Linked DNA regions of Skermanella rosea. The main gene of each other region encodes a partner of the protein of the gene in region 2 in a complex. Links are inferred from orthologs where the notes say so. Each region holds a gene or a part of one and is shown on either strand. Other genes may lie near its edges. The genes, in order: carB and carA.

Region 1 (9,721 bases), 2.9 Mb from region 2 along the record:
ACCGTGTCGCCCTCGCGGATCGGCACCTGGCGGAGCACCAGCGGGCGGGCCGAGGCGGCCTGGAGCGCCTGCATCAGGTCGCGCACCCGGACGTCCTGGGTGCCCATGGAATCCACCTTGTTGACGAACAGCATGTGCGGAATGCCGTTGTCGTCGAGGAACTTGAACAGGGGGGCCAGCATCGGCGCCTTGTCCGCCGTCGGCTCGCACACGACGACCGCGACGTCCGCGACCATCAGGGCCGCCTGGCCCTCCGCGGACAGCTCGACCGAGCCGGGGCAGTCGAGGAACGTCCATCGCTCGCCGAGATAGTCGGCGCTGGCCAGCCCGACCTCGACGCTCATCTTGCGGGCGCGCGCTTCCGGCGCGCTGTCGCCCACGGTGTTGCCGTCCTTGACGGTGCCTTTCCGGGTGACGGCGCCCGCCGCGAACAGCAGGCTTTCCATCAAGGTGGTCTTGCCGCTGAGATAGGGGCCGACGAGGGCGGCGCAACGTGGCCCCGCAATTCTGGTGCTTGGCATTCGGAACCTCCCAGTACCGTTTTGACGGATCGGGGGCGTCCGCAGGCTCGGCCTGTCTTGGAACGACGGCCGTGGACGTCGTCGACCCGCTAGCGTATCGGTACGATCGATCGTCCTCCCGCCGCCGGTGACTGTCCACGAAAAAGAACATGCTGCACCGCCGAAGTGATGCGACAGTCCCGCACGCCGGCAATGTCTTTTGCAAACTATACCAAATGTTCTGTCTATTCTTGCCGGCGGGCTGCGGCACTTATCCCCGTTGACAGTCCCGTCGTTAATACCGATAGCTGTGCTCGCGACAGAAGCAAACCCGACCGGGGGAATAATCATGCGCTTGTTCATCGCGGGATGGAGCGGCAGGATCGCCCTGGTCGGGGCCATCCTCCTGATGCTGACGGGCGTTGCCGGCGCTGACCCCGCCAAGCCGACTCGCGACGAGGTGGAAGCGCTGACGCTGAAGGCCTCCGCGCTGATCGAGTCCCAGGGGATCGAGGCCGCCCGCGAGTCCTTCAACCGGGCCGGCGAATTCCGCTATGGGGAGATCTATGTCAACGTGATCGATTTCACCGGGACATGGCTGGCCTACCCGCCCCGCCCGGCCGGAGTCGGCCAGAACGTGGTCAACTTGAAGGACGCCGACGGCCGCTTCATGGTCAAGGACATCCTGAAGGTCGCGCAGGAAAGCGGCCAAGGCTGGGTCAGCTACCGCTGGCTCAACCCGGTATCCAACCGCATCGAGCCCAAGACATCCTTCGTGAAGCGGGTCCCGGGCAAGGATTTGGTGGCCTATATAGGCATCTACGAATAAGGCGATGAAGGGTGCGCGTCTCGCGCAACACGGGCGGCGGGACGCCGCCCCTCCCCGCAAAAAGAACGCCCGCAAATCGAACGACTTGCGGGCGAGTTGAACAGGGAGGCTTCACGTCTGGGAGACGCGGGTCCGAAGACCCAACCCCGGACCGAGATCCGGAGCGAAACAGCGGATATTGCATCGCAACACCGCCAGATGATTATTTGGTCATCCGCTGCCCGAATTCCATGCACGATTTGAGGAAGCGCCCATGCAACCTCCGCATGGCTTTGATATGCAACGATCTGTTCAGAACGTCGTCTCCGCCACTTTGCGCACCAGGAAGTCACGGAACACGGCGATGCGCTTGGAATGGCGCAGTTCCTCGGCATAGACGAAATAGGTCTCGACCGTGGGGCCGTTCAGTTCGGGCAGCACCCGCACGATGTCGCGGCTGCCCTCGACCATGTAATCCGGCAGGGCGGCCATGCCCAGACCGCTCTCCACCGCCTTGAAGATCGCGTATACATTGTTGACGCGCATGATGGGATTGCGGGTCCCCTGGGGCGGATCGCCCGCGTCCAGCAGCCAGTTGATGTTGGTGATGGGCGCCCGCATGTCCGAGGGGTAGGCGATCAGGTCATGGTTGTCCAACTCCTGGACCGTCTTGGGCACGCCCTTCCGCTTGAGATAGCTGACATGGCCGTAGACATGGAACCGTATCGTCATCAGGTGACGCTGGATCAGGTCGGGCTGGCGCGGCGAGGTCATGCGGATCGCGATGTCCGCCTCGCGCATGCCCAGGTCCAGCTCGGTGTCGTCCAGCAGCAGGGAAAGCTGGATCTCCGGGTAGATCTGCAGGAACTCGCGGGCGCGCGGAGTCAGCCAGGTCGTCCCGAAGGCCACCGTGGTGGTGATCTTCAGCGGTCCCTTGGGGTGCTCGCGGCTCTCCGTCAGCATCGCCTCGGTCATCGACAGCTTGGCGAAGACGTCGCGCGCGGTCTGGTAGAGCAGGTCGCCCTGCTCGGTCAGGATCAGGCCGCGGGCATGCCGGTGGAACAGCGGCACGTTCAGGCTTTCCTCAAGCGCGCTGATCTGGCGGCTGACTGCGGATTGACTTAAATTCAGGCTTTCGCCGGCATGAGTGAAGCTGCCGGCTTCGGCCACGGCGTGGAAGACCCGAAGCTTATCCCAGTCCATGAAACGTCCCGTTCATCGGCGGGCGGAATGATGTCCGTCCGTCGCATCATCTTGGTCCGCGGAATGCGCAGACCGTACGATGATATACCGCGACGTACATCAAGGCCACGGTCGTTAGGATCGAAAGAGCACGAATAACGGGCAGCCACCGCAAAAATGCCGGATTCGGAGGGCGTTTCCAGGCGGCGGCTACCTTGGAGGGGGACTCAGTCCCAGGCGCCGATCATCTGCGTGGTCGTCGCCTCGCGGAGCGCCTCCTCGGGCGATCCCTCGAACTGGGCCAGGAACTTCTCCGCCTCCAGCGCCGCCATGCAGCCCATGCCGGCCGCGGTGACCGCCTGGCGGTAGACCTTGTCCTTCACGTCGCCGGCGGCGAACACGCCGGGCACGTTGGTGGCGGTCGAGTCGGGGGCGGTCAGGATATAGCCTTCCGGATCGGTATTGACCTTGCCCTGGAAGACCTTGGTCGCGGGATCATGGCCGATCGCGATGAACACGCCCTCGACCGGCAGGGTCGAGACGTCGCCGGTCTTGACGTTGCGCAGTCTCAGCCCGGTCACCGCCTTGGGCGCGTCGTCGCCGCCCTCGCCCAGGATCTCGTCCACCACGGTGTCCCAGACCACCTGGATCTTGGGATTGCGGAACAGCCGCTCCTGCATGATCTTCTCCGCGCGGAACGCGTCGCGGCGGTGGATCACGGTGACCTTGGACGCGTGGTTGGTCAGGTACAGCGCCTCCTCGACCGCGGTGTTGCCGCCGCCGACCAGCGCTATCTCCTTGCCGCGGAAGAAGAAGCCGTCGCAGGTGGCGCAGGCGGACACGCCGGCGCCGGCGAAGGTGCGCTCGCTTTCCAGCCCCAGCCAGCGCGCCTGGGCGCCGGTCGCGATGATCACGGTGTCGCCGGTGAAAAGGTCGCCGCTGTCGGCCTTGGCCCGGAACGGGCGCTGGGTGAAGTCGACCTCGGTGATCACGTCGAAGAACATCTCGGTCCCGACATGCTCGGCTTGGCGCTGCATCTGTTCCATCAGCCAGGGTCCCTGGATGACGTCGGCGAACCCGGGATAGTTCTCCACGTCGGTCGTGATCGTCAGCTGGCCGCCCGGCTGGAGCCCCTGCACCAGGATCGGCTTCAGGTTGGCGCGGGCGGCATAGATCGCGGCGGTGTAGCCGGCCGGGCCGGCGCCGATGATCAGGACCTTGGAATGATGGTGAGCGGGCATAGGCTGCTGGCCTCGGCTGGAATGGGTTCGCTGTATCCGGCTGAACATGATCGGTGTGAACATGGGCCGGCGCCGCTTCAGCGTCAACCGGCGGGCTGCGGCGGTTCGATCCGCTGGCCGGTCCGCGCCTCGATCCGGCGGCGGATCTCGGCGCCCACCGCAGCGGTGTCGTCGAGCGGCCTGTAGGTCCAGTGGTCCAGCTCGCCGGTGAAGGTCCGGATGATGCCGGCATCCTTCAGGGCCTGGTGGAAGGTCTGGAACTTGGGCGAGCCGCCGTCCAGCTCGATGATGTAGACCGGCTTGCCGGTCGAGCAGGCCTCCGACACCATGGACACGCTGTCGCTGGTCACGACGATCACGTCGGCCAGCGCCAGGAACGCGAAATAGGGGTTCTCGCCCTGCCCGTCCCAGACGACCGACGGCACGTCGGCCATGCGGGCGCGCAGGATCGCCTCGTTGTCGGCGCCGGTCCGGCGCGACGGCGTCACCAGCAGCCCGGCGCCGTGGCGCTTGGCCAGGTTGGCCAGCTTCTCCGCCACGTCGCCCATGATCACCGGGGTCATGCGGAACAGCTTGTTGGTCCCGCCGATCAGCACCGCGATGCGCGGATGGGGCAGGTGCCCGTAGGCCGGCCCCATCCGGGCCGCCGCGTCGGCCAGCTTCGCCGGCGTGATCATGTGGAGCGCGCCGCGCGTGGTGATCACGTTGGGGCCGCGCAGCTTGTCGTGCTGCGGCACCACCACCAGGTCGAGCAGGCGGGGCGGGATCTGGGGATCCTGGATATGGACCGCGAAGGTCTTGCCCCGGCTGGCCCGGCGCACGCCCAGGGCCGGCGTGACGCTGGCGCGGCCCGACGTGATCAGCAGGTCGGGCCACGGCGGCTCCAGCGCGTCGCTGCCGGGCGCGGTCGAATGCCTCGGCCCCAGCCGGAAGAACGGGCTGAGCTGGCGCCAGGGGCTGCGCAGGGTCACGCGCTTGACGATGGGCGGGAGTCCCACCGCCTCGGCCAGTCCGATGCACTGGTTTTCCATGCCGGCCTTGCCGTCGGTGACGACCCAGCAGGTGAGATTTTGCACGATCACGGGCCTTCGTGGTTGCTGACCGGGGGCGTCGATAGCACAATCCGCCTATTATAAAGTTTCGCACTTGTAAGACGGCTCTGTCTTGGCGTAAACCAGTGCTCTGTGTAATATCCTTTCCAATTCATCCCGAGGGGCTACAAGAGAAGACCATGCGGCGAGTCAAACTCGACCGGATTGACCGGCGCATCCTGCGCGACCTTCAAGCCGACGGTCGCATGACCAACGTCGAGCTCGCGCGGCGCGCGGGCATCTCGGCGCCGCCCTGCCTTCGGCGCGTCCGCGCCCTGGAAGAGGCCGGATTCATTCGTGGCTACCATGCCGACATCAACCCCGAAGCCCTCGGTTACGGCGTGACCGTCTTCGCCCATGTGGGGCTGACCAGCCAAGCCGAAGCGGACCTAAAGAAATTCGAGGAGCTGGTCAATAGCTGGCCGCTGGTGCGCGAGTGCAACATGCTCGCGGGCGAGACGGATTTCCTGCTGAAGATCGTGGCGGAGGACTGGGACTCGTACCAGCGCTTCCTCACCACCAAGCTGACCAGCGCTCCCAACGTCAGCCACGTCAAGTCGGCGCTGGCGATCCGCACCTCCAAGGCCCTGCCCGGCGTTCCCATCGACACCGAGATCGGCGACCTGCCGGACGAGGAGGAGCTGGAAGAGGAGGAATAGGGCTGAAGCCCCGCCTTCCGGGACCCCGGAAAAGAAGATGCCGGAAAAGAAAATGCGGGCTTTCGCCCGCATTTTTCATGGCAGTCCTTATAGTGGCAGTCGAGCGTCAAGCGTCGAGGCGCCTCAGCGGAACTCGACCTTCACGACCTCGTAGCTTTTCGAACCGCCGGGGGTCGGGACCTCGACCATGTCGCCCACGGTCTTGTTGATCAGCGCCCGCGCCAGCGGGGAGCTGACCGACAGCAGGCCCTGCTTGATGTCGCTCTCGTCCTGACCCACGATCTGGTACGTGGTCTCCTCGTCGGTATCCTCGTCGGCGACCGTGATCGTCGCGCCGAACTTGACCGCGTCACCCGAAAGCTTCGAGACGTCGATCACCTCCGCTCGGCTGATCTTGTCCTCCAGTTCGAGCACCCGTCCTTCGATGAAGCTCTGCCGCTCGCGCGCCGCATGGTACTCGGCGTTCTCGGAAAGATCGCCGTGTTCCCGCGCTTCCGCGATGGCCTTGATGACCGCCGGCCGCTCGATCGTTTTCAGGTGCCTTAACTCCTCTTGGAGGCGGTTGTAGCCCGCCGCCGTCATTGGAACTTTTTCCATTTCCCGGTCCACTCGACGCTGAAGAAGACTGCGGCGCGGCCAGATCAGCCGCGCCGGGAGCCTCGATCCCCTTAGTACGACCCGCTCAGGTAGGACTGGAGCGGTGCCACGTCAAGGCTACCACTCCGAAGCGCCGAGATAGCCTCGACGGCAGCCCGCGCCCCCGCGACGGTCGTGTAATAGGGAATGTTATTGACGAGTGCGGTCCGGCGCAAGCTGAAGCTGTCGGACATGGCCTGGGCGCCGTCGGTCGTGTTGAAAACCAACTGTACATCGCCGTTGATCATCGCATCGACGATGTGCGGTTGCCCTTCGAGCACCTTGTTGACCCGGGTGACCGGGATCCCGGCCTCGCCGAACGCCTTCGCGGTGCCCGCCGTGGCGAGCAGCGAGAAGCCCATATCGCGGAGCTTGGCCGCGATCGGCACCATGGCCGCCTTGTCGTGGTCCTTGACCGAGATGAAGACCCCGCCCGACAGGGGCAGGACGACTCCGGCGCCAGACTGGGCCTTCGCGAAGGCGCGGCTGAAATCCTTGTCCAGCCCCATGACCTCGCCGGTCGACTTCATCTCCGGCCCCAGGATGATGTCCACGTTGGGGAAGCGGGCGAACGGGAAGACCGCCTCCTTCACCGCGGTGTGCGGCGGTGTCGGGCCCTTCAGGTCGAACGCGTCCAGCTTCTCGCCGGCCATGACCCGCGCCGCGATCTTGGCGATCGGCGTGCCGGTCGCCTTGGCGACGAAGGGCACCGTGCGGCTCGCCCGCGGATTGACCTCCAGGATATATACCTGGGTGCCCTTGACCGCGAACTGCACGTTCATCAGCCCGATCACGTCCAGCGCCTCTGCCAGCATGCCGGCCTGCCGGGAGATGTCGGCGACCACGTCGGACGGCAGCGAATAGGGCGGCAGCGCGCAGGCGCTGTCGCCGGAATGGATGCCGGCCTCCTCGATATGCTCCATGATGCCGGCGACATAGACCCGGGTGCCGTCGCGGACGGCGTCCACGTCCACCTCGATGGCGTCCTGCAGGTAGCTGTCGATCAGCACCGGGTTCTTGCCCGACACCTTGACGGCGGAGCCCATGTAGCGCTTCAGGCCCGCCATGTCGTGGACGATCTCCATGGCGCGGCCGCCCAGCACGTAGCTGGGCCGGATCACCACGGGGAAGCCGATCCGCGACGCCACCTCCTCGGCCTCCTCCAGGGAGCGGGCGAGGCCGTTGGCCGGCTGGTGCAGGCCCAACCTGTGCAGCAGCTGCTGGAACCGCTCGCGGTCCTCCGCCAGGTCGATCGCGTCGGGCGAGGTGCCCAGGATCGGGATGCCGGCGGCCTCCAGGTCGCGCGCCAGCTTCAGCGGCGTCTGGCCGCCGAACTGGACGATCACGCCCAGCACCTCGCCCCGGCTCTGCTCGACCCGGACCAGCTCGACCACGTCCTCGGCGGTCAGCGGCTCGAAATAGAGCCGGTCGGAGGTATCGTAGTCGGTCGAGACGGTCTCCGGGTTGCAGTTGACCATGATGGTCTCGTACCCGGCCTCGTCCAGCGCATAGGCGGCGTGGACGCAGCAATAGTCGAACTCGATGCCTTGGCCGATGCGGTTGGGACCGCCGCCCAGGATGACCACCTTCTTGCGGTCGGACGGCTCGGCCTCGCACTCGGCGCCGCCGAAGCCGTCGGCCTCGTATGTCGAGTACATGTAGGGCGTCTGGGAGGCGAACTCCGCGGCACAGGTGTCGATCCGCTTGTAGACCGGCGTGACGCCCTGCGCGCGCCGCGCCGCGGCGACCTCCGCCTCGGCGGTGCCGGCCAGCTCGGCCAGCCGGGCATCGCTGAAGCCGGCCTGCTTGAGGCGCAGCCAGCCCTGCCGGTCGGCGGGCAGGCCGCCGGTGCGGACGGCGGTCTCGGCCGCGACGATCGCCTGGATCTGCTCCAGGAACCAGGGGTCGTACTTGCAGGCGGCCTGGACCTCGTCCACGCTCAGGCCATGCCGGAACGCCTGGGCGATAACCAGCAGCCGGTCCGGCGTCGGGCGGCTCAGCGCCGCCCGGACGGTCAGCGGATCGGGGTTGCCGTCGCCGATCAGCACCTCGTTGAAGCCGGTCAGGCCGGTCTCCATCGACCGCAGCGCCTTCTGCACCGACTCGGCGAAGGTGCGGCCGATCGACATGGCCTCGCCGACCGACTTCATGGAGGTGGTCAGCAGAGGCTCGGTGCCGGGGAACTTCTCGAAGGTGAAGCGCGGCATCTTGGTGACGACATAGTCGATCGTCGGCTCGAACGAGGCGGGCGTGACGCCGGTGATGTCGTTGTCCAGCTCGTCCAGCCGGTATCCCACCGCCAGCTTGGCGGCGACCTTGGCGATCGGAAAGCCGGTCGCCTTGGACGCCAGCGCGGAGGAGCGGCTGACGCGCGGGTTCATCTCGATCACGACCATGCGGCCGTTGGCCGGGTTGACGGCGAACTGCACGTTCGACCCGCCGGTATCGACCCCGATCTCGCGCAGCACCGCGATCGAGGCGTTGCGCATGATCTGGTATTCCTTGTCGGTCAGCGTCAGCGCCGGGGCCACGGTGATGCTGTCGCCGGTATGGACGCCCATCGGATCGATGTTCTCGATGGCGCAGACGATGATGCAGTTGTCGGCGCCGTCGCGCACGACCTCCATCTCGTATTCCTTCCAGCCCAGCACCGACTCCTCGATCAGCACCTCGCGAGTGGGCGACGCGCGCAGGCCGCCGCGCACGATCTCCTCGAACTCTGCCCTGTTGTAGGCGATGCCGCCGCCGGTGCCGGCCAGCGTGAAGCTGGGGCGGATGATCGCGGGCAGGCCGGTCTCGGCCAGCGCTTCCAGCGCCTCGTCGAAGGAGCGGACCATGCGGCTGCGCGGGCTCTCCAGGCCGATCTTGTCCATGGCGTCACGGAACAGCAACCGGTCCTCGGCCTTGGCGATCACCTGCTTGTTTGCGCCGATCATCTCGATGCCCAGGCGCGCCAGCGTGCCGTCGTCGTCCAAGGCTATCGCGGTGTTCAGCGCGGTCTGGCCGCCCATGGTCGGCAGCAGCGCGTCCGGCCGTTCCTTTTCCAGGATCTTGGCGACCGTGGCCGGCGTGATCGGCTCGATATAGGTCGCGTCGGCCAGGTTGGGGTCGGTCATGATGGTGGCCGGGTTGGAGTTCACCAGGATGACCCGGTACCCTTCGGCGCGCAGGGCCTTGCAGGCCTGGACGCCGGAATAGTCGAACTCGCAAGCCTGGCCGATGACGATGGGGCCGGCGCCGATGATGGCGATGGACTTGATATCGGTACGTTTTGGCATGGCGCTCGGGCTCTGGTAACTTCAGGCGCAACAAAAATCCCCTCCCCGGAAGAACAGGGAGAAGGTTCGAATGACTGGCACGCCGATCCGACCGCTGAAGATCCCGGAGTGACGGCCCGCCCCTATATAGAGGCTCAAGCCCCCTGCGGGAAGCGCGACGTTGCCCGGTGATTGCAGGATTGCCCCAGGCGCACGCGTCGGGGCATCGAGCTTTGCGAGTCTGGGCATCGAGCTTTGCGCGTGTGAGCATCGCGCTCGGCGCGGCGGCTCAGCGGGCGGGGCTGGGATCGAGATAGCGGCGCAGGGTCTCCAGCGGCGCGACCCAG
Region 2 (8,865 bases):
CCTTAAGCAAGCTTTCTGCCGCGTCGTCGCCCGCAATTGGGCGGCGACCTGTTCGGGCCGCGACATACCGTACAATGGCGGCGCCCTGTTCAAATGCGGTAGTTCACTATTATATTCGCCGCCATGGCCAACTCATCGGATCAGGAACCGCCCTCCCTGGAAAGCCTCGCGCGCCGCTACCTGGACCTCTGGCAGGACCAGTGGTCGGCTCTGGCGGTCGATCCCGAGGTCGCGGAGAATTTCGCCCGCCTCTTCCAGATCCTGGGGCAGGGAGCCGCCGCCATGGCTCCCTTCTCGGCATTCGCCGCGCGCGGCAGCAGTCAACATCAGCAGTTCCATGACCCATTCGCCCCCTTCACGGCCGGCCGACCCATGGCGGATACCCCGACAGGGGCCGCGTCCGCTCGCGCTCCACATGGCGGCGACCCTGACCACGCTGTTGAGCTCGCCCGCCGGATTGCCGTTCTTGAGGAGCGGCTCGATTCCCTGGAAGGGGAGCCTCCGGGACCGCGCCGAGGATCTCCGGGGGGAACTCGCCGGCGTCGATCCTGAAGCCTTCGCGCGGGCCGTCGACCGCGAGATGCGGTGGCGCTTCGACGCGTTGCTGACCGGGGTGGAGCGGTACCGGAACCATCCCTACCGCCGCGACCTGGCCGACCCGCCGACGGTCTGGCGCGAGGGGCCGGCCCGCTTGCTCGACTATGGTGCCGGTGACGGCGGGATGCCCGTCCTGTTCGTGCCGTCGCTGATCAACCGCCACTACATACTCGACCTGTCCGGGGAATGCTCCCTGATGCGCTGGCTGGCGCGCCGCGGCATCCGTCCGCTCCTGCTCGACTGGGGGCGGCCCGGCCCGGCGGAACGTCGCTTCACCATGACCGACTTCGTGGCCGGCCGACTGGAGCGGGCGCTGAACGCCATTCTGGACCTGTTCCCCGCCCGGCCTGCCGTCGTCGGATACTGCATGGGCGGACTGCTGGCGACGGCGCTTGCCCAGCGCCGACCCCGCGACATCGCCGCACTCGCCCTGCTGGCGACGCCCTGGGATTTCCACGGCGACAATCCCGCCATGGCGAAGCGCACGGCCGCCGCGCTTGCTCCCTACGAGCCGGTGCTGGACGCCTGGGGCGAACTGCCGGTGGACGCGATCCAGGCCCTGTTCGCCATGCAGGATCCGCTGCAGGTCGCGCGCAAGTTCACGCGGTTCGCGCGGATGCCGCCGGACGGCGCCGCCGCCCGCGGTTTCGTGGCGCTGGAGGACTGGCTGAACGACGGCGTGGCGCTGCCGGCCGCCGTCGCGCGGGACTGCCTGACCGGCTGGTACGGCCGCAACGACACGGCGGAGGGGCGCTGGACCATCGCCGGCGAAAGCATCGACCCCCGCCGTCTCCGGCCGCCGGCGCTGGTCATGATCCCCGAGAAGGACCGTATCGTCCCGCCATGCTCGGCGAAGGCCCTGGCCCACGCGATCCCGGGCGCCGCCATCCACAATCCCCATCTGGGCCATGTCGGCATGATCGTCAGTGCAGGGGCACAGACTTTGGTATGGGAACCGCTTGCCGAATGGCTTTGCAACCGAAGGTGAATGTTCCGATAGTTAGGAGACTAGGTTTCTCTTTTCGAATGCGCGACTTAGTGGCGCGGGCAAAAGTGTAGGGCGGACATGATCCCGCGGTGTCTTGCGCCGAAAAATTGCCGGGGCTAGTTTAAGCCGTGCTAAAGGCAGGCCCATAAGAAAATTGCCATCAGCTAAGGAGCGTTCCCCATGACCGAAGTCGTTATCGCCAGCGCCGCGCGCACGCCGATCGGTGCGTTCAACGGCTCGCTGAGCTCGGTACCCGCCCATACCCTGGGCGAAGTGGCGATCCGCGAGGCGCTGAAGCGCGCGGGCGTCGATGCGGGCGAAGTGTCGGAGGTCGTGCTGGGGCAGGTCCTGACCGCCGGCACCGGCCAGAACCCGGCCCGCCAGGCAGCGATCGCCGCCGGTATCCCGGTGGAAAAGACCGCCTACGCGATCAACCAGCTCTGCGGGTCCGGCCTGCGCACCGTGGCGCTCGGCTATCAGGCGATCAAGCTGGGCGACGCCGACATCGTCGTGGCCGGCGGGCAGGAGAGCATGAGCCTCGCCCCCCACTGCATGCATCTGCGCAACGGCACCAAGATGGGTGACACGCAGATGATCGACACCATGATCAAGGACGGCCTGTGGGACGCCTTCAACGGCTACCACATGGGCACCACGGCCGAGAACGTCGCTCAGAAGTGGCAGATCACCCGTGAGCAGCAGGACGAGTTCGCCACCGCCTCCCAGAACAAGGCCGAGGCGGCGATGAAATCCGGCAAGTTCAAGGACGAGATCGTTCCGGTCACCATCAAGACCCGCAAGGGCGATACCATCGTCGATACCGACGAGTTCCCCAAGGCTGGCGTCACGGTCGATGCCCTGGGCAAGCTGCGCCCGGCCTTCTCCAAGGACGGCTCGGTCACCGCGGGCAACGCGTCGGGCATCAATGACGGTGCCGCGGCCCTGGTGCTGATGGGTGCCGACGCCGCCGCCAAGCGCGGCATCACGCCGCTGGCGCGCATCGTGTCCTGGGCGACCGCCGGCGTCGATCCCGCGATCATGGGTTCCGGCCCGATCCCCGCCAGCCGCTTGGCCCTGCAGCGCGCCGGCTGGAGCGTCGACGACCTGGACCTGATCGAGGCCAACGAGGCGTTCGCCGCGCAGGCCTGCGCGGTCAACAAGGACCTCGGCTGGGACAAGTCCAAGGTCAACGTCAACGGCGGCGCGATCGCGCTGGGCCACCCGATCGGCGCGTCCGGCGCCCGCGTCCTGGTCACCCTCCTGCACGAGATGCAGAAGCGCGACGCCAAGAAGGGGCTCGCCACCCTGTGCATCGGCGGCGGCATGGGCATCGCCCTCACCGTCGCACGCGACTAAGCGGTCCGGTTCCTGTTGTGCACGTTGGCGTTGACATTGGGCCGGTTCCGTCCGGATTGATGCACGTCAACGCTGAGGACTTGAACGACTGTTAAGCCTGTCAGGCTGAAGCCGCACAGAGTGGTGGCTTCAGCTTCGACCATCTCGTCAAATCATCATCGCTTTCTGGGGGAGGAATCAATGGCACGAGTTGCAGTTGTTACCGGCGGCACACGCGGCATCGGCGAGGCCATCTCGGTCGGTTTGAAGGACGCCGGATACACCGTCGCGGCGATTTACGCCGGCAACGACGAGAAGGCCCGTGAATTCTCCGAGCGGACCGGCATCGCGGTCTTCAAGTGGGACGTCGGCAACTTCGAAGCCTGCAAGGAAGGCCTCGCGAAGGTCGCGTCGGAACTGGGTCCGGTCGACATCGTCGTCAACAACGCCGGCATCACCCGCGACGGCGTCATGCACCGCATGACCTACGAGCAGTGGAACGACGTCATCCAGACGAACCTGACCTCCTGCTTCAACATGTGCCGCAACGTGATCGACGGCATGCGCGAGCGCGGTTTCGGCCGCATCGTCAACATCGGCTCGATCAACGGCCAGGCCGGCCAGTACGGCCAGGTGAACTACGCGGCGGCCAAGTCCGGCATCCACGGCTTCACCAAGGCCCTCGCCCAGGAGGGTGCGGCCAAGGGCATCACCGTCAACGCGATCGCGCCGGGCTACATCGATACCGACATGGTGCGCGCCGTTCCCCCGAACGTGCTTGAGAAGATCGTCGCCAAGGTGCCGGTCGGCCGGCTCGGCAAGGCGTCGGAAATCGCCCGCGGCGTCCTGTTCCTGGTGGCCGACGAAGGCGGCTTCATCACCGGCTCGACCCTGTCGATCAACGGCGGCCAACACATGTATTGATCCTTCGCCTTCCCTGCGGTGTTAGGATCGGCGGGGCGTCCCAACGGGGCGCCCCGCAGTCGTGTTCAAGGGCATCATTTCCGAGGGGAGGGCAGATGGTCGAGTACGAGGACGCCAGTCCCGAAGTCCGCGCCGTCTATGACGACATCATGGCGACCCGCAAGACCGACCTGATCAACAATTTCTGGAAGGTGCTGGCCAATCATCCGCCGACGCTGAAGCGCACCTGGGAAAGCATCAAGGAGGTCATGGCGCCCGGTGCGCTGGATCCGCTGACCAAGGAAATGGTCTATCTGGCGGTCAGCGCGACCAACAACTGCGAATACTGCATCGCCTCCCATACGGCGGCGGCCCGCCAGGCCGGCATGACCGACGAGATGCTCGGCGAACTGCTGGCGGTGGTCGGGATGGCGAACGAGACCAACCGGCTCGCCAACGGCTACCGAGTCCAGGTGGACGAGCGGTTCAAGTCGTGACCCCGCCCGACCGGAGAAAATCGGACCGGGAATATCCCGACCGCCCGTGGGTCGGCGTCGGCGTGATCGTCTGGCAGGGCGAGCGGGTCCTGCTGATCCGCCGCGGCCGCGCGCCCCGGCTTGGGCAATGGGGGTTGCCGGGCGGCGCGCAATCGGTCGGCGAGACCCTGTTCGAGGCGGCGGCTCGGGAAGTGCTGGAGGAGACCGGCCTTGCGGTCGAGCCCCAGGCGGTGGTGACGGCGCTGGATTCGATCAGCCGTGATCCCGAAGGCGAAGTCCAGTTCCACTACACGCTGGTCGAGGTGCTCGCCGAGTGCCCGGAGGGCGACCCGGTCGCGGCCGACGACGCGATGGATGCGCGGTGGGCCACGCCGGAGCAGGTCGCGGAACTGGTCGAGTGGGGGGAGACGACACGGGTGATCGAGCTTTCCCGGGCGTTCCGGCGCGGGATCGTCGGTTAGGGGCTGCCGGCCGTGGGATGGACGGGCACCTTCGTCCGTCCCGTCCGTCCGCGGCGAAGCCGGTCAGCCCTGCTTGTCGATCAGGTCCACGAAACGGTGGAACAGGTAATGGCTGTCCTCCGGACCGGGCGAGGCTTCGGGGTGGTACTGGACCGAAAAGATCGGCTTGCCCTTGACCTTCAGCCCCTCGTTGGTGCCGTCGAACAGGCTGACATGGGTCACCTCCACGTCGGCGGGAAGGCTGTCCGGCTTGACCACGAATCCGTGGTTCTGGCTGGTGATCTCGACCCTTCCGGTTTCCAGGTCCTTGACCGGGTGGTTGGCGCCGCGATGGCCGCGGGGCATCTTCTCGGTCTCGGCGCCCAGGGCCAGCGCCATCAGCTGGTGACCCAGGCAGATGCCGAACATCGGCACGCCGGTATCCATCAGGCCGCGGATCGTCGGCACGGCATAGGTCCCGGTGGCGGCCGGGTCGCCCGGGCCGTTGGACAGGAAGACGCCGTCCGGCTTGTGGCGCATCACGTCCTCGACCGTGGCCGTCGCCGGCACCACCGTCACCTTGGCGCCGGTCCCGGCGAGACAGCGCAGGATGTTGCGCTTGGCGCCGTAGTCGATCGCGACGACATGGTGGCGCGGGTTCTCCTGCGTCGCGTAGCCCTGACCGAGCTTCCACATCCCCTCGTTCCAGGAATAGGTCTGGCGGCAGGAGACGTCCTTGGCGAGGTCCATGCCCTCCAGGCCCGGCCATTGCCGCGCCTGGGCGACCAGCGCCTCCAGGTCGAACCGGCCGTCGGGAGCGTGGGCGATCACGCCGGTCGGTGCGCCGCCGTCGCGGATGCGGCGGGTCAGGCGACGGGTGTCGACGCCCGAGATCCCGATCAGGTCGAAGCTTTTCAGCCAGTCGTCCAGGTGGCGGGTCGCCCGCCAGTTGGACGGCTCGGTGACGTCGGCGCGAAGGACGAGGCCGCGGGCCGCCGGGGTGACCGTTTCGATATCCTCGCCGTTGGCGCCGGTGTTGCCGATATGGGGGAAGGTGAAGGTGATGATCTGCCCGGCATAGCTGGGATCGGTCAGGATCTCCTGATACCCGGTCATCGACGTGTTGAAGCAGACCTCACCGACCGATGCGCCTACCGCACCCAGCCCGCGCCCCCACAGCACCGTTCCATCGGCCAGGACGAGGACGGCGGTGGCGCCATCCGGGCGCGACGCGTCGGCGGCGCTCGGCGCCGGGGCGGCGGAAGTGTTTTCGGACATCGGTGACAGACCCCATATTGACCGCCCTTGCGGGCGCATTACCTGATGCGGCTCGGACTTCCGCCGCTCCCGCCCCGATTTGGTCGGCAGGAGGGCACGCGTCAACCCCGCGACCGGATCCGGACCATGTGCCCGGAGCCGATCGCGGTTGGAACCGACGGCGTGCGATTAGACCATGGCGGGCGCCCGGTCAATAGGATGCGGTGTCCTTGCGGCGCCGATGGGGTGGGCGGCGGGCATGCCGTGGCGCCGCTGGCGGACCGGGCCGACATTCGCTATCATTCTGTAAAATTTGCTTCACGAGGACTCCACACGATGTTCCGCAGCCGGCTCAACGAGGCCTTGAAAGAGGCGATGCGGTCCAAGAACCAGCGCGCCGTCTCGACGCTGCGCCTGATCCTGGCGGCTCTCAAGGACCGTGACATCGCCGCGCGGGGGCGCGGGGTCACCGACGGGATCGACGAGGACGAGATCCTGTCCATGCTCCAGACCATGATCAAGCAGCGGCGCGAAGCCATCGCCCTGTACGAGCAGGGAGGCAGGCTCGAACTGGCCGAGCAGGAGCGGGAGGAGATCGGGATCATCGAGACTTTCCTGCCCAAGCAGTTCAGCGAGGACGAGATCCGCGGCGCGGTCGATACCGTGATCAAGGATATCGGCGCGACCGGCATCAAGGACATGGGCCGGACCATGGCCGAGCTGCGCACCCGCTATGCCGGCCAGATGGATTTCGGCAAGGCTAGTGGCTTCGTGAAGGCGGCGCTGGTCTGACGACATCCTTGCGAGCTGTTTCCTTTATGGCCTGTTAACCAATCATGGCTTACCGTTCCGGGGACGCCGGCCCTGGCCGGCCGGTCGGGGCAGCGCCTCTTCCCGCAGTCCCGGAGCGGCCCACGCCATGATCCGGCTATCCAAGTATTGAAGGTGATGCGCAGGCGCCATGGCGTTTCCCCCCCAATTCCTTGAAGAGCTGCGGGCGCGTCTGCCGCTCTCCGACGTGGTCGGGAAGCGGATGCGCCTGATCCGGGCGGGCCGGGAATTCAAGGCGCCGTGTCCTTTCCACAACGAGAAGACGCCCAGCTTCTACGTCAACGACCAGAAGGGCTTCTTCCACTGCTTCGGTTGCGGCGCCCATGGCGACATCATCGGCTTCGCCATGCGCCACGACAACCTGGCCTTCCCCGAGGCGGTCGAGCAGCTGGCGTCCGAGGCCGGGTTGCAGGTGCCCCAGGCCACGCCGGAGGACCGGCAGCGCTTCGAGCGGCAGAAGTCGCTCCACGACTTGGTGGAGGCGACCTGCCGCTGGTTCGAGAAGCAGCTTTTCGGCCCCGGCGGCCATGCGGCGTTCGACTATTTGAAGAGTCGCGGGCTCGACGAGGAGACGATGGTCCGCTTCCGTCTCGGCTTCGCCCCGGCGGATGGCAACGCGTTGCGCATCCATCTGGCGCGGGAGGGCTTCAAGGATGAGGACATGCTGGAAGCCGGCGTCGTCAGGGCGTCGGACTACGGCGGCGGCGCCTTCTCCTTCTTCCGGAATCGCGCGATGTTCCCGGTCACCGACCGGCGCGGCCGGGTCGTCGCCTTCGGCGGCCGCATCATGGAAGGCGACGGACCCAAATACATCAACTCCGCCGACAATCCCCTCTTCCACAAGGGGCGGCTGCTCTACAACATGAGCCGCGCCCGGCAGGCGGCGGCCGATGGCCAGCCGATCATCGTGGTCGAAGGCTACATGGACGTCATCGCCCTGGTCCGCGCCGGCTTCGATGGGGCCGTGGCGCCGCTCGGCACCGCCCTGACCGAAACCCAGATCCTGGAACTGTGGAAGCTGGCGCCTCCGGGGCGCCGGGTTCCGGTGCTCTGCTTCGACGGGGATCCTGCCGGCCAGCGCGCCGCCCATCGTGCGGTCGAGCGGGTGTTGCCACACCTGCTGCCGGATCATTCGGTGCGCGTGGCCTTCATGGTCGGCGGCGACGATCCGGACAGCCTGCTGAGGAAGGAAGGGCCGAAGGCCATGCAGCAGGTGCTGGACGGGTCCATGCCGCTGGCCGACGTTCTCTGGCGGATGGAGGAGGAGGGCAGGGTGCTCGATACGCCCGAAGCGCGCGCCGGTCTCCAGGCCGCCCTGGACGAGCGGGTCGGCATGATCGCCGACCGCACCGTGCAGGCGCTCTACCGCGACGAAATGCGCCGACGCTTCTTCGAGAAGTTCCGCGCCCGCCCGGCGTTCCAGCCGGGCCAGCGTTTCGGCGGCGGCGGAGGCGGGTTCAAGGGGCGCGGGTTCAGGGCCCCGCGCACGACCGATCCGCCGCCGGACTACCAGCGCAGCCGGCCCAGGCCCGCTCGGGAAGGTCGGGAGCGTGTCCTGCTGGCAACACTGCTGAACCACCCCGAACTGTTCGAGGAAGTCGGTGAATCAATAGGTAGCGTGGAGTTCTCGCTGCCTGCGCTGGACCTGCTCCGTCAGGCCGTCGTGTCGGTGCTTAGCGAAAATACCGGGCTTGACGCTGCCGGATTGGGTAGCCACTTGACTGATAAGGGCTTCTCCGACCTGGAAGATGCCATCGGTCCGGCTTCCTTCCTGTATGCCTTTGCCCGGCCTGATGCGACACTGGAGCAGGCCCGGCGAGGCTGGTATGACGTATGGGGGCAGACATATACCGATCATATCAAGTCCGAGCGCCGGGAGGCGACGCAATCCTTCGCCCGCGACATGAACGCCGATAACTGGTCTCGGGTCCGGGCGCTGCTCGAAGCCGAAGCCGGCGCGGCCGAGTTCGACGACCCCGACCTTGAATACTGAGGTCGCCTATGGCAGATGGAGCAG

What was found.
Region 1: the proteins of carA (region 2) and carB are in contact, whole or in part, in a solved structure (PDB 1KEE), measured with the Escherichia coli proteins. The link is inferred for Skermanella rosea from one-to-one orthologs.

The regions. Positions count from the first base shown.
Region 1 is NZ_CP086111.1:57,878-67,598, reverse strand. Bases 5,950-9,721 are described here. They hold carB (carbamoyl-phosphate synthase large subunit), read right to left. Parts: upstream 9,396-9,721; coding sequence 6,150-9,395; downstream 5,950-6,149. Other genes in these bases: JL101_RS00245 (hypothetical protein), read right to left, coding at 9,664-9,721; greA (transcription elongation factor GreA), read right to left, coding at 5,950-6,078. In the rest of the region: JL101_RS00285 (elongation factor G), read right to left, coding at 1-521; JL101_RS00280 (cache domain-containing protein), read left to right, coding at 850-1,329; JL101_RS00275 (LysR family transcriptional regulator), read right to left, coding at 1,621-2,511; trxB (thioredoxin-disulfide reductase), read right to left, coding at 2,718-3,731; JL101_RS00265 (mitochondrial fission ELM1 family protein), read right to left, coding at 3,815-4,807; JL101_RS00260 (Lrp/AsnC family transcriptional regulator), read left to right, coding at 4,963-5,481; more of greA, read right to left, coding at 5,605-5,949. UniProt on the Escherichia coli protein: Large subunit of the glutamine-dependent carbamoyl phosphate synthetase (CPSase).
Region 2 is NZ_CP086111.1:2,984,569-2,993,433, reverse strand. The notes cover bases 3,942-6,857. They hold carA (glutamine-hydrolyzing carbamoyl-phosphate synthase small subunit), read right to left. Parts: upstream 6,039-6,857; coding sequence 4,845-6,038; downstream 3,942-4,844. Other genes in these bases: JL101_RS13810 (GatB/YqeY domain-containing protein), read left to right, coding at 6,354-6,809; JL101_RS13820 (NUDIX hydrolase), read left to right, coding at 4,317-4,781; JL101_RS13825 (carboxymuconolactone decarboxylase family protein), read left to right, coding at 3,942-4,320. Outside these bases: JL101_RS13845 (hypothetical protein), read right to left, coding at 133-339; JL101_RS13840 (alpha/beta fold hydrolase), read left to right, coding at 416-1,585; JL101_RS13835 (acetyl-CoA C-acetyltransferase), read left to right, coding at 1,766-2,941; phbB (acetoacetyl-CoA reductase), read left to right, coding at 3,122-3,844; more of JL101_RS13825, read left to right, coding at 3,940-3,941; dnaG (DNA primase), read left to right, coding at 6,979-8,841. UniProt on the Escherichia coli protein: Small subunit of the glutamine-dependent carbamoyl phosphate synthetase (CPSase).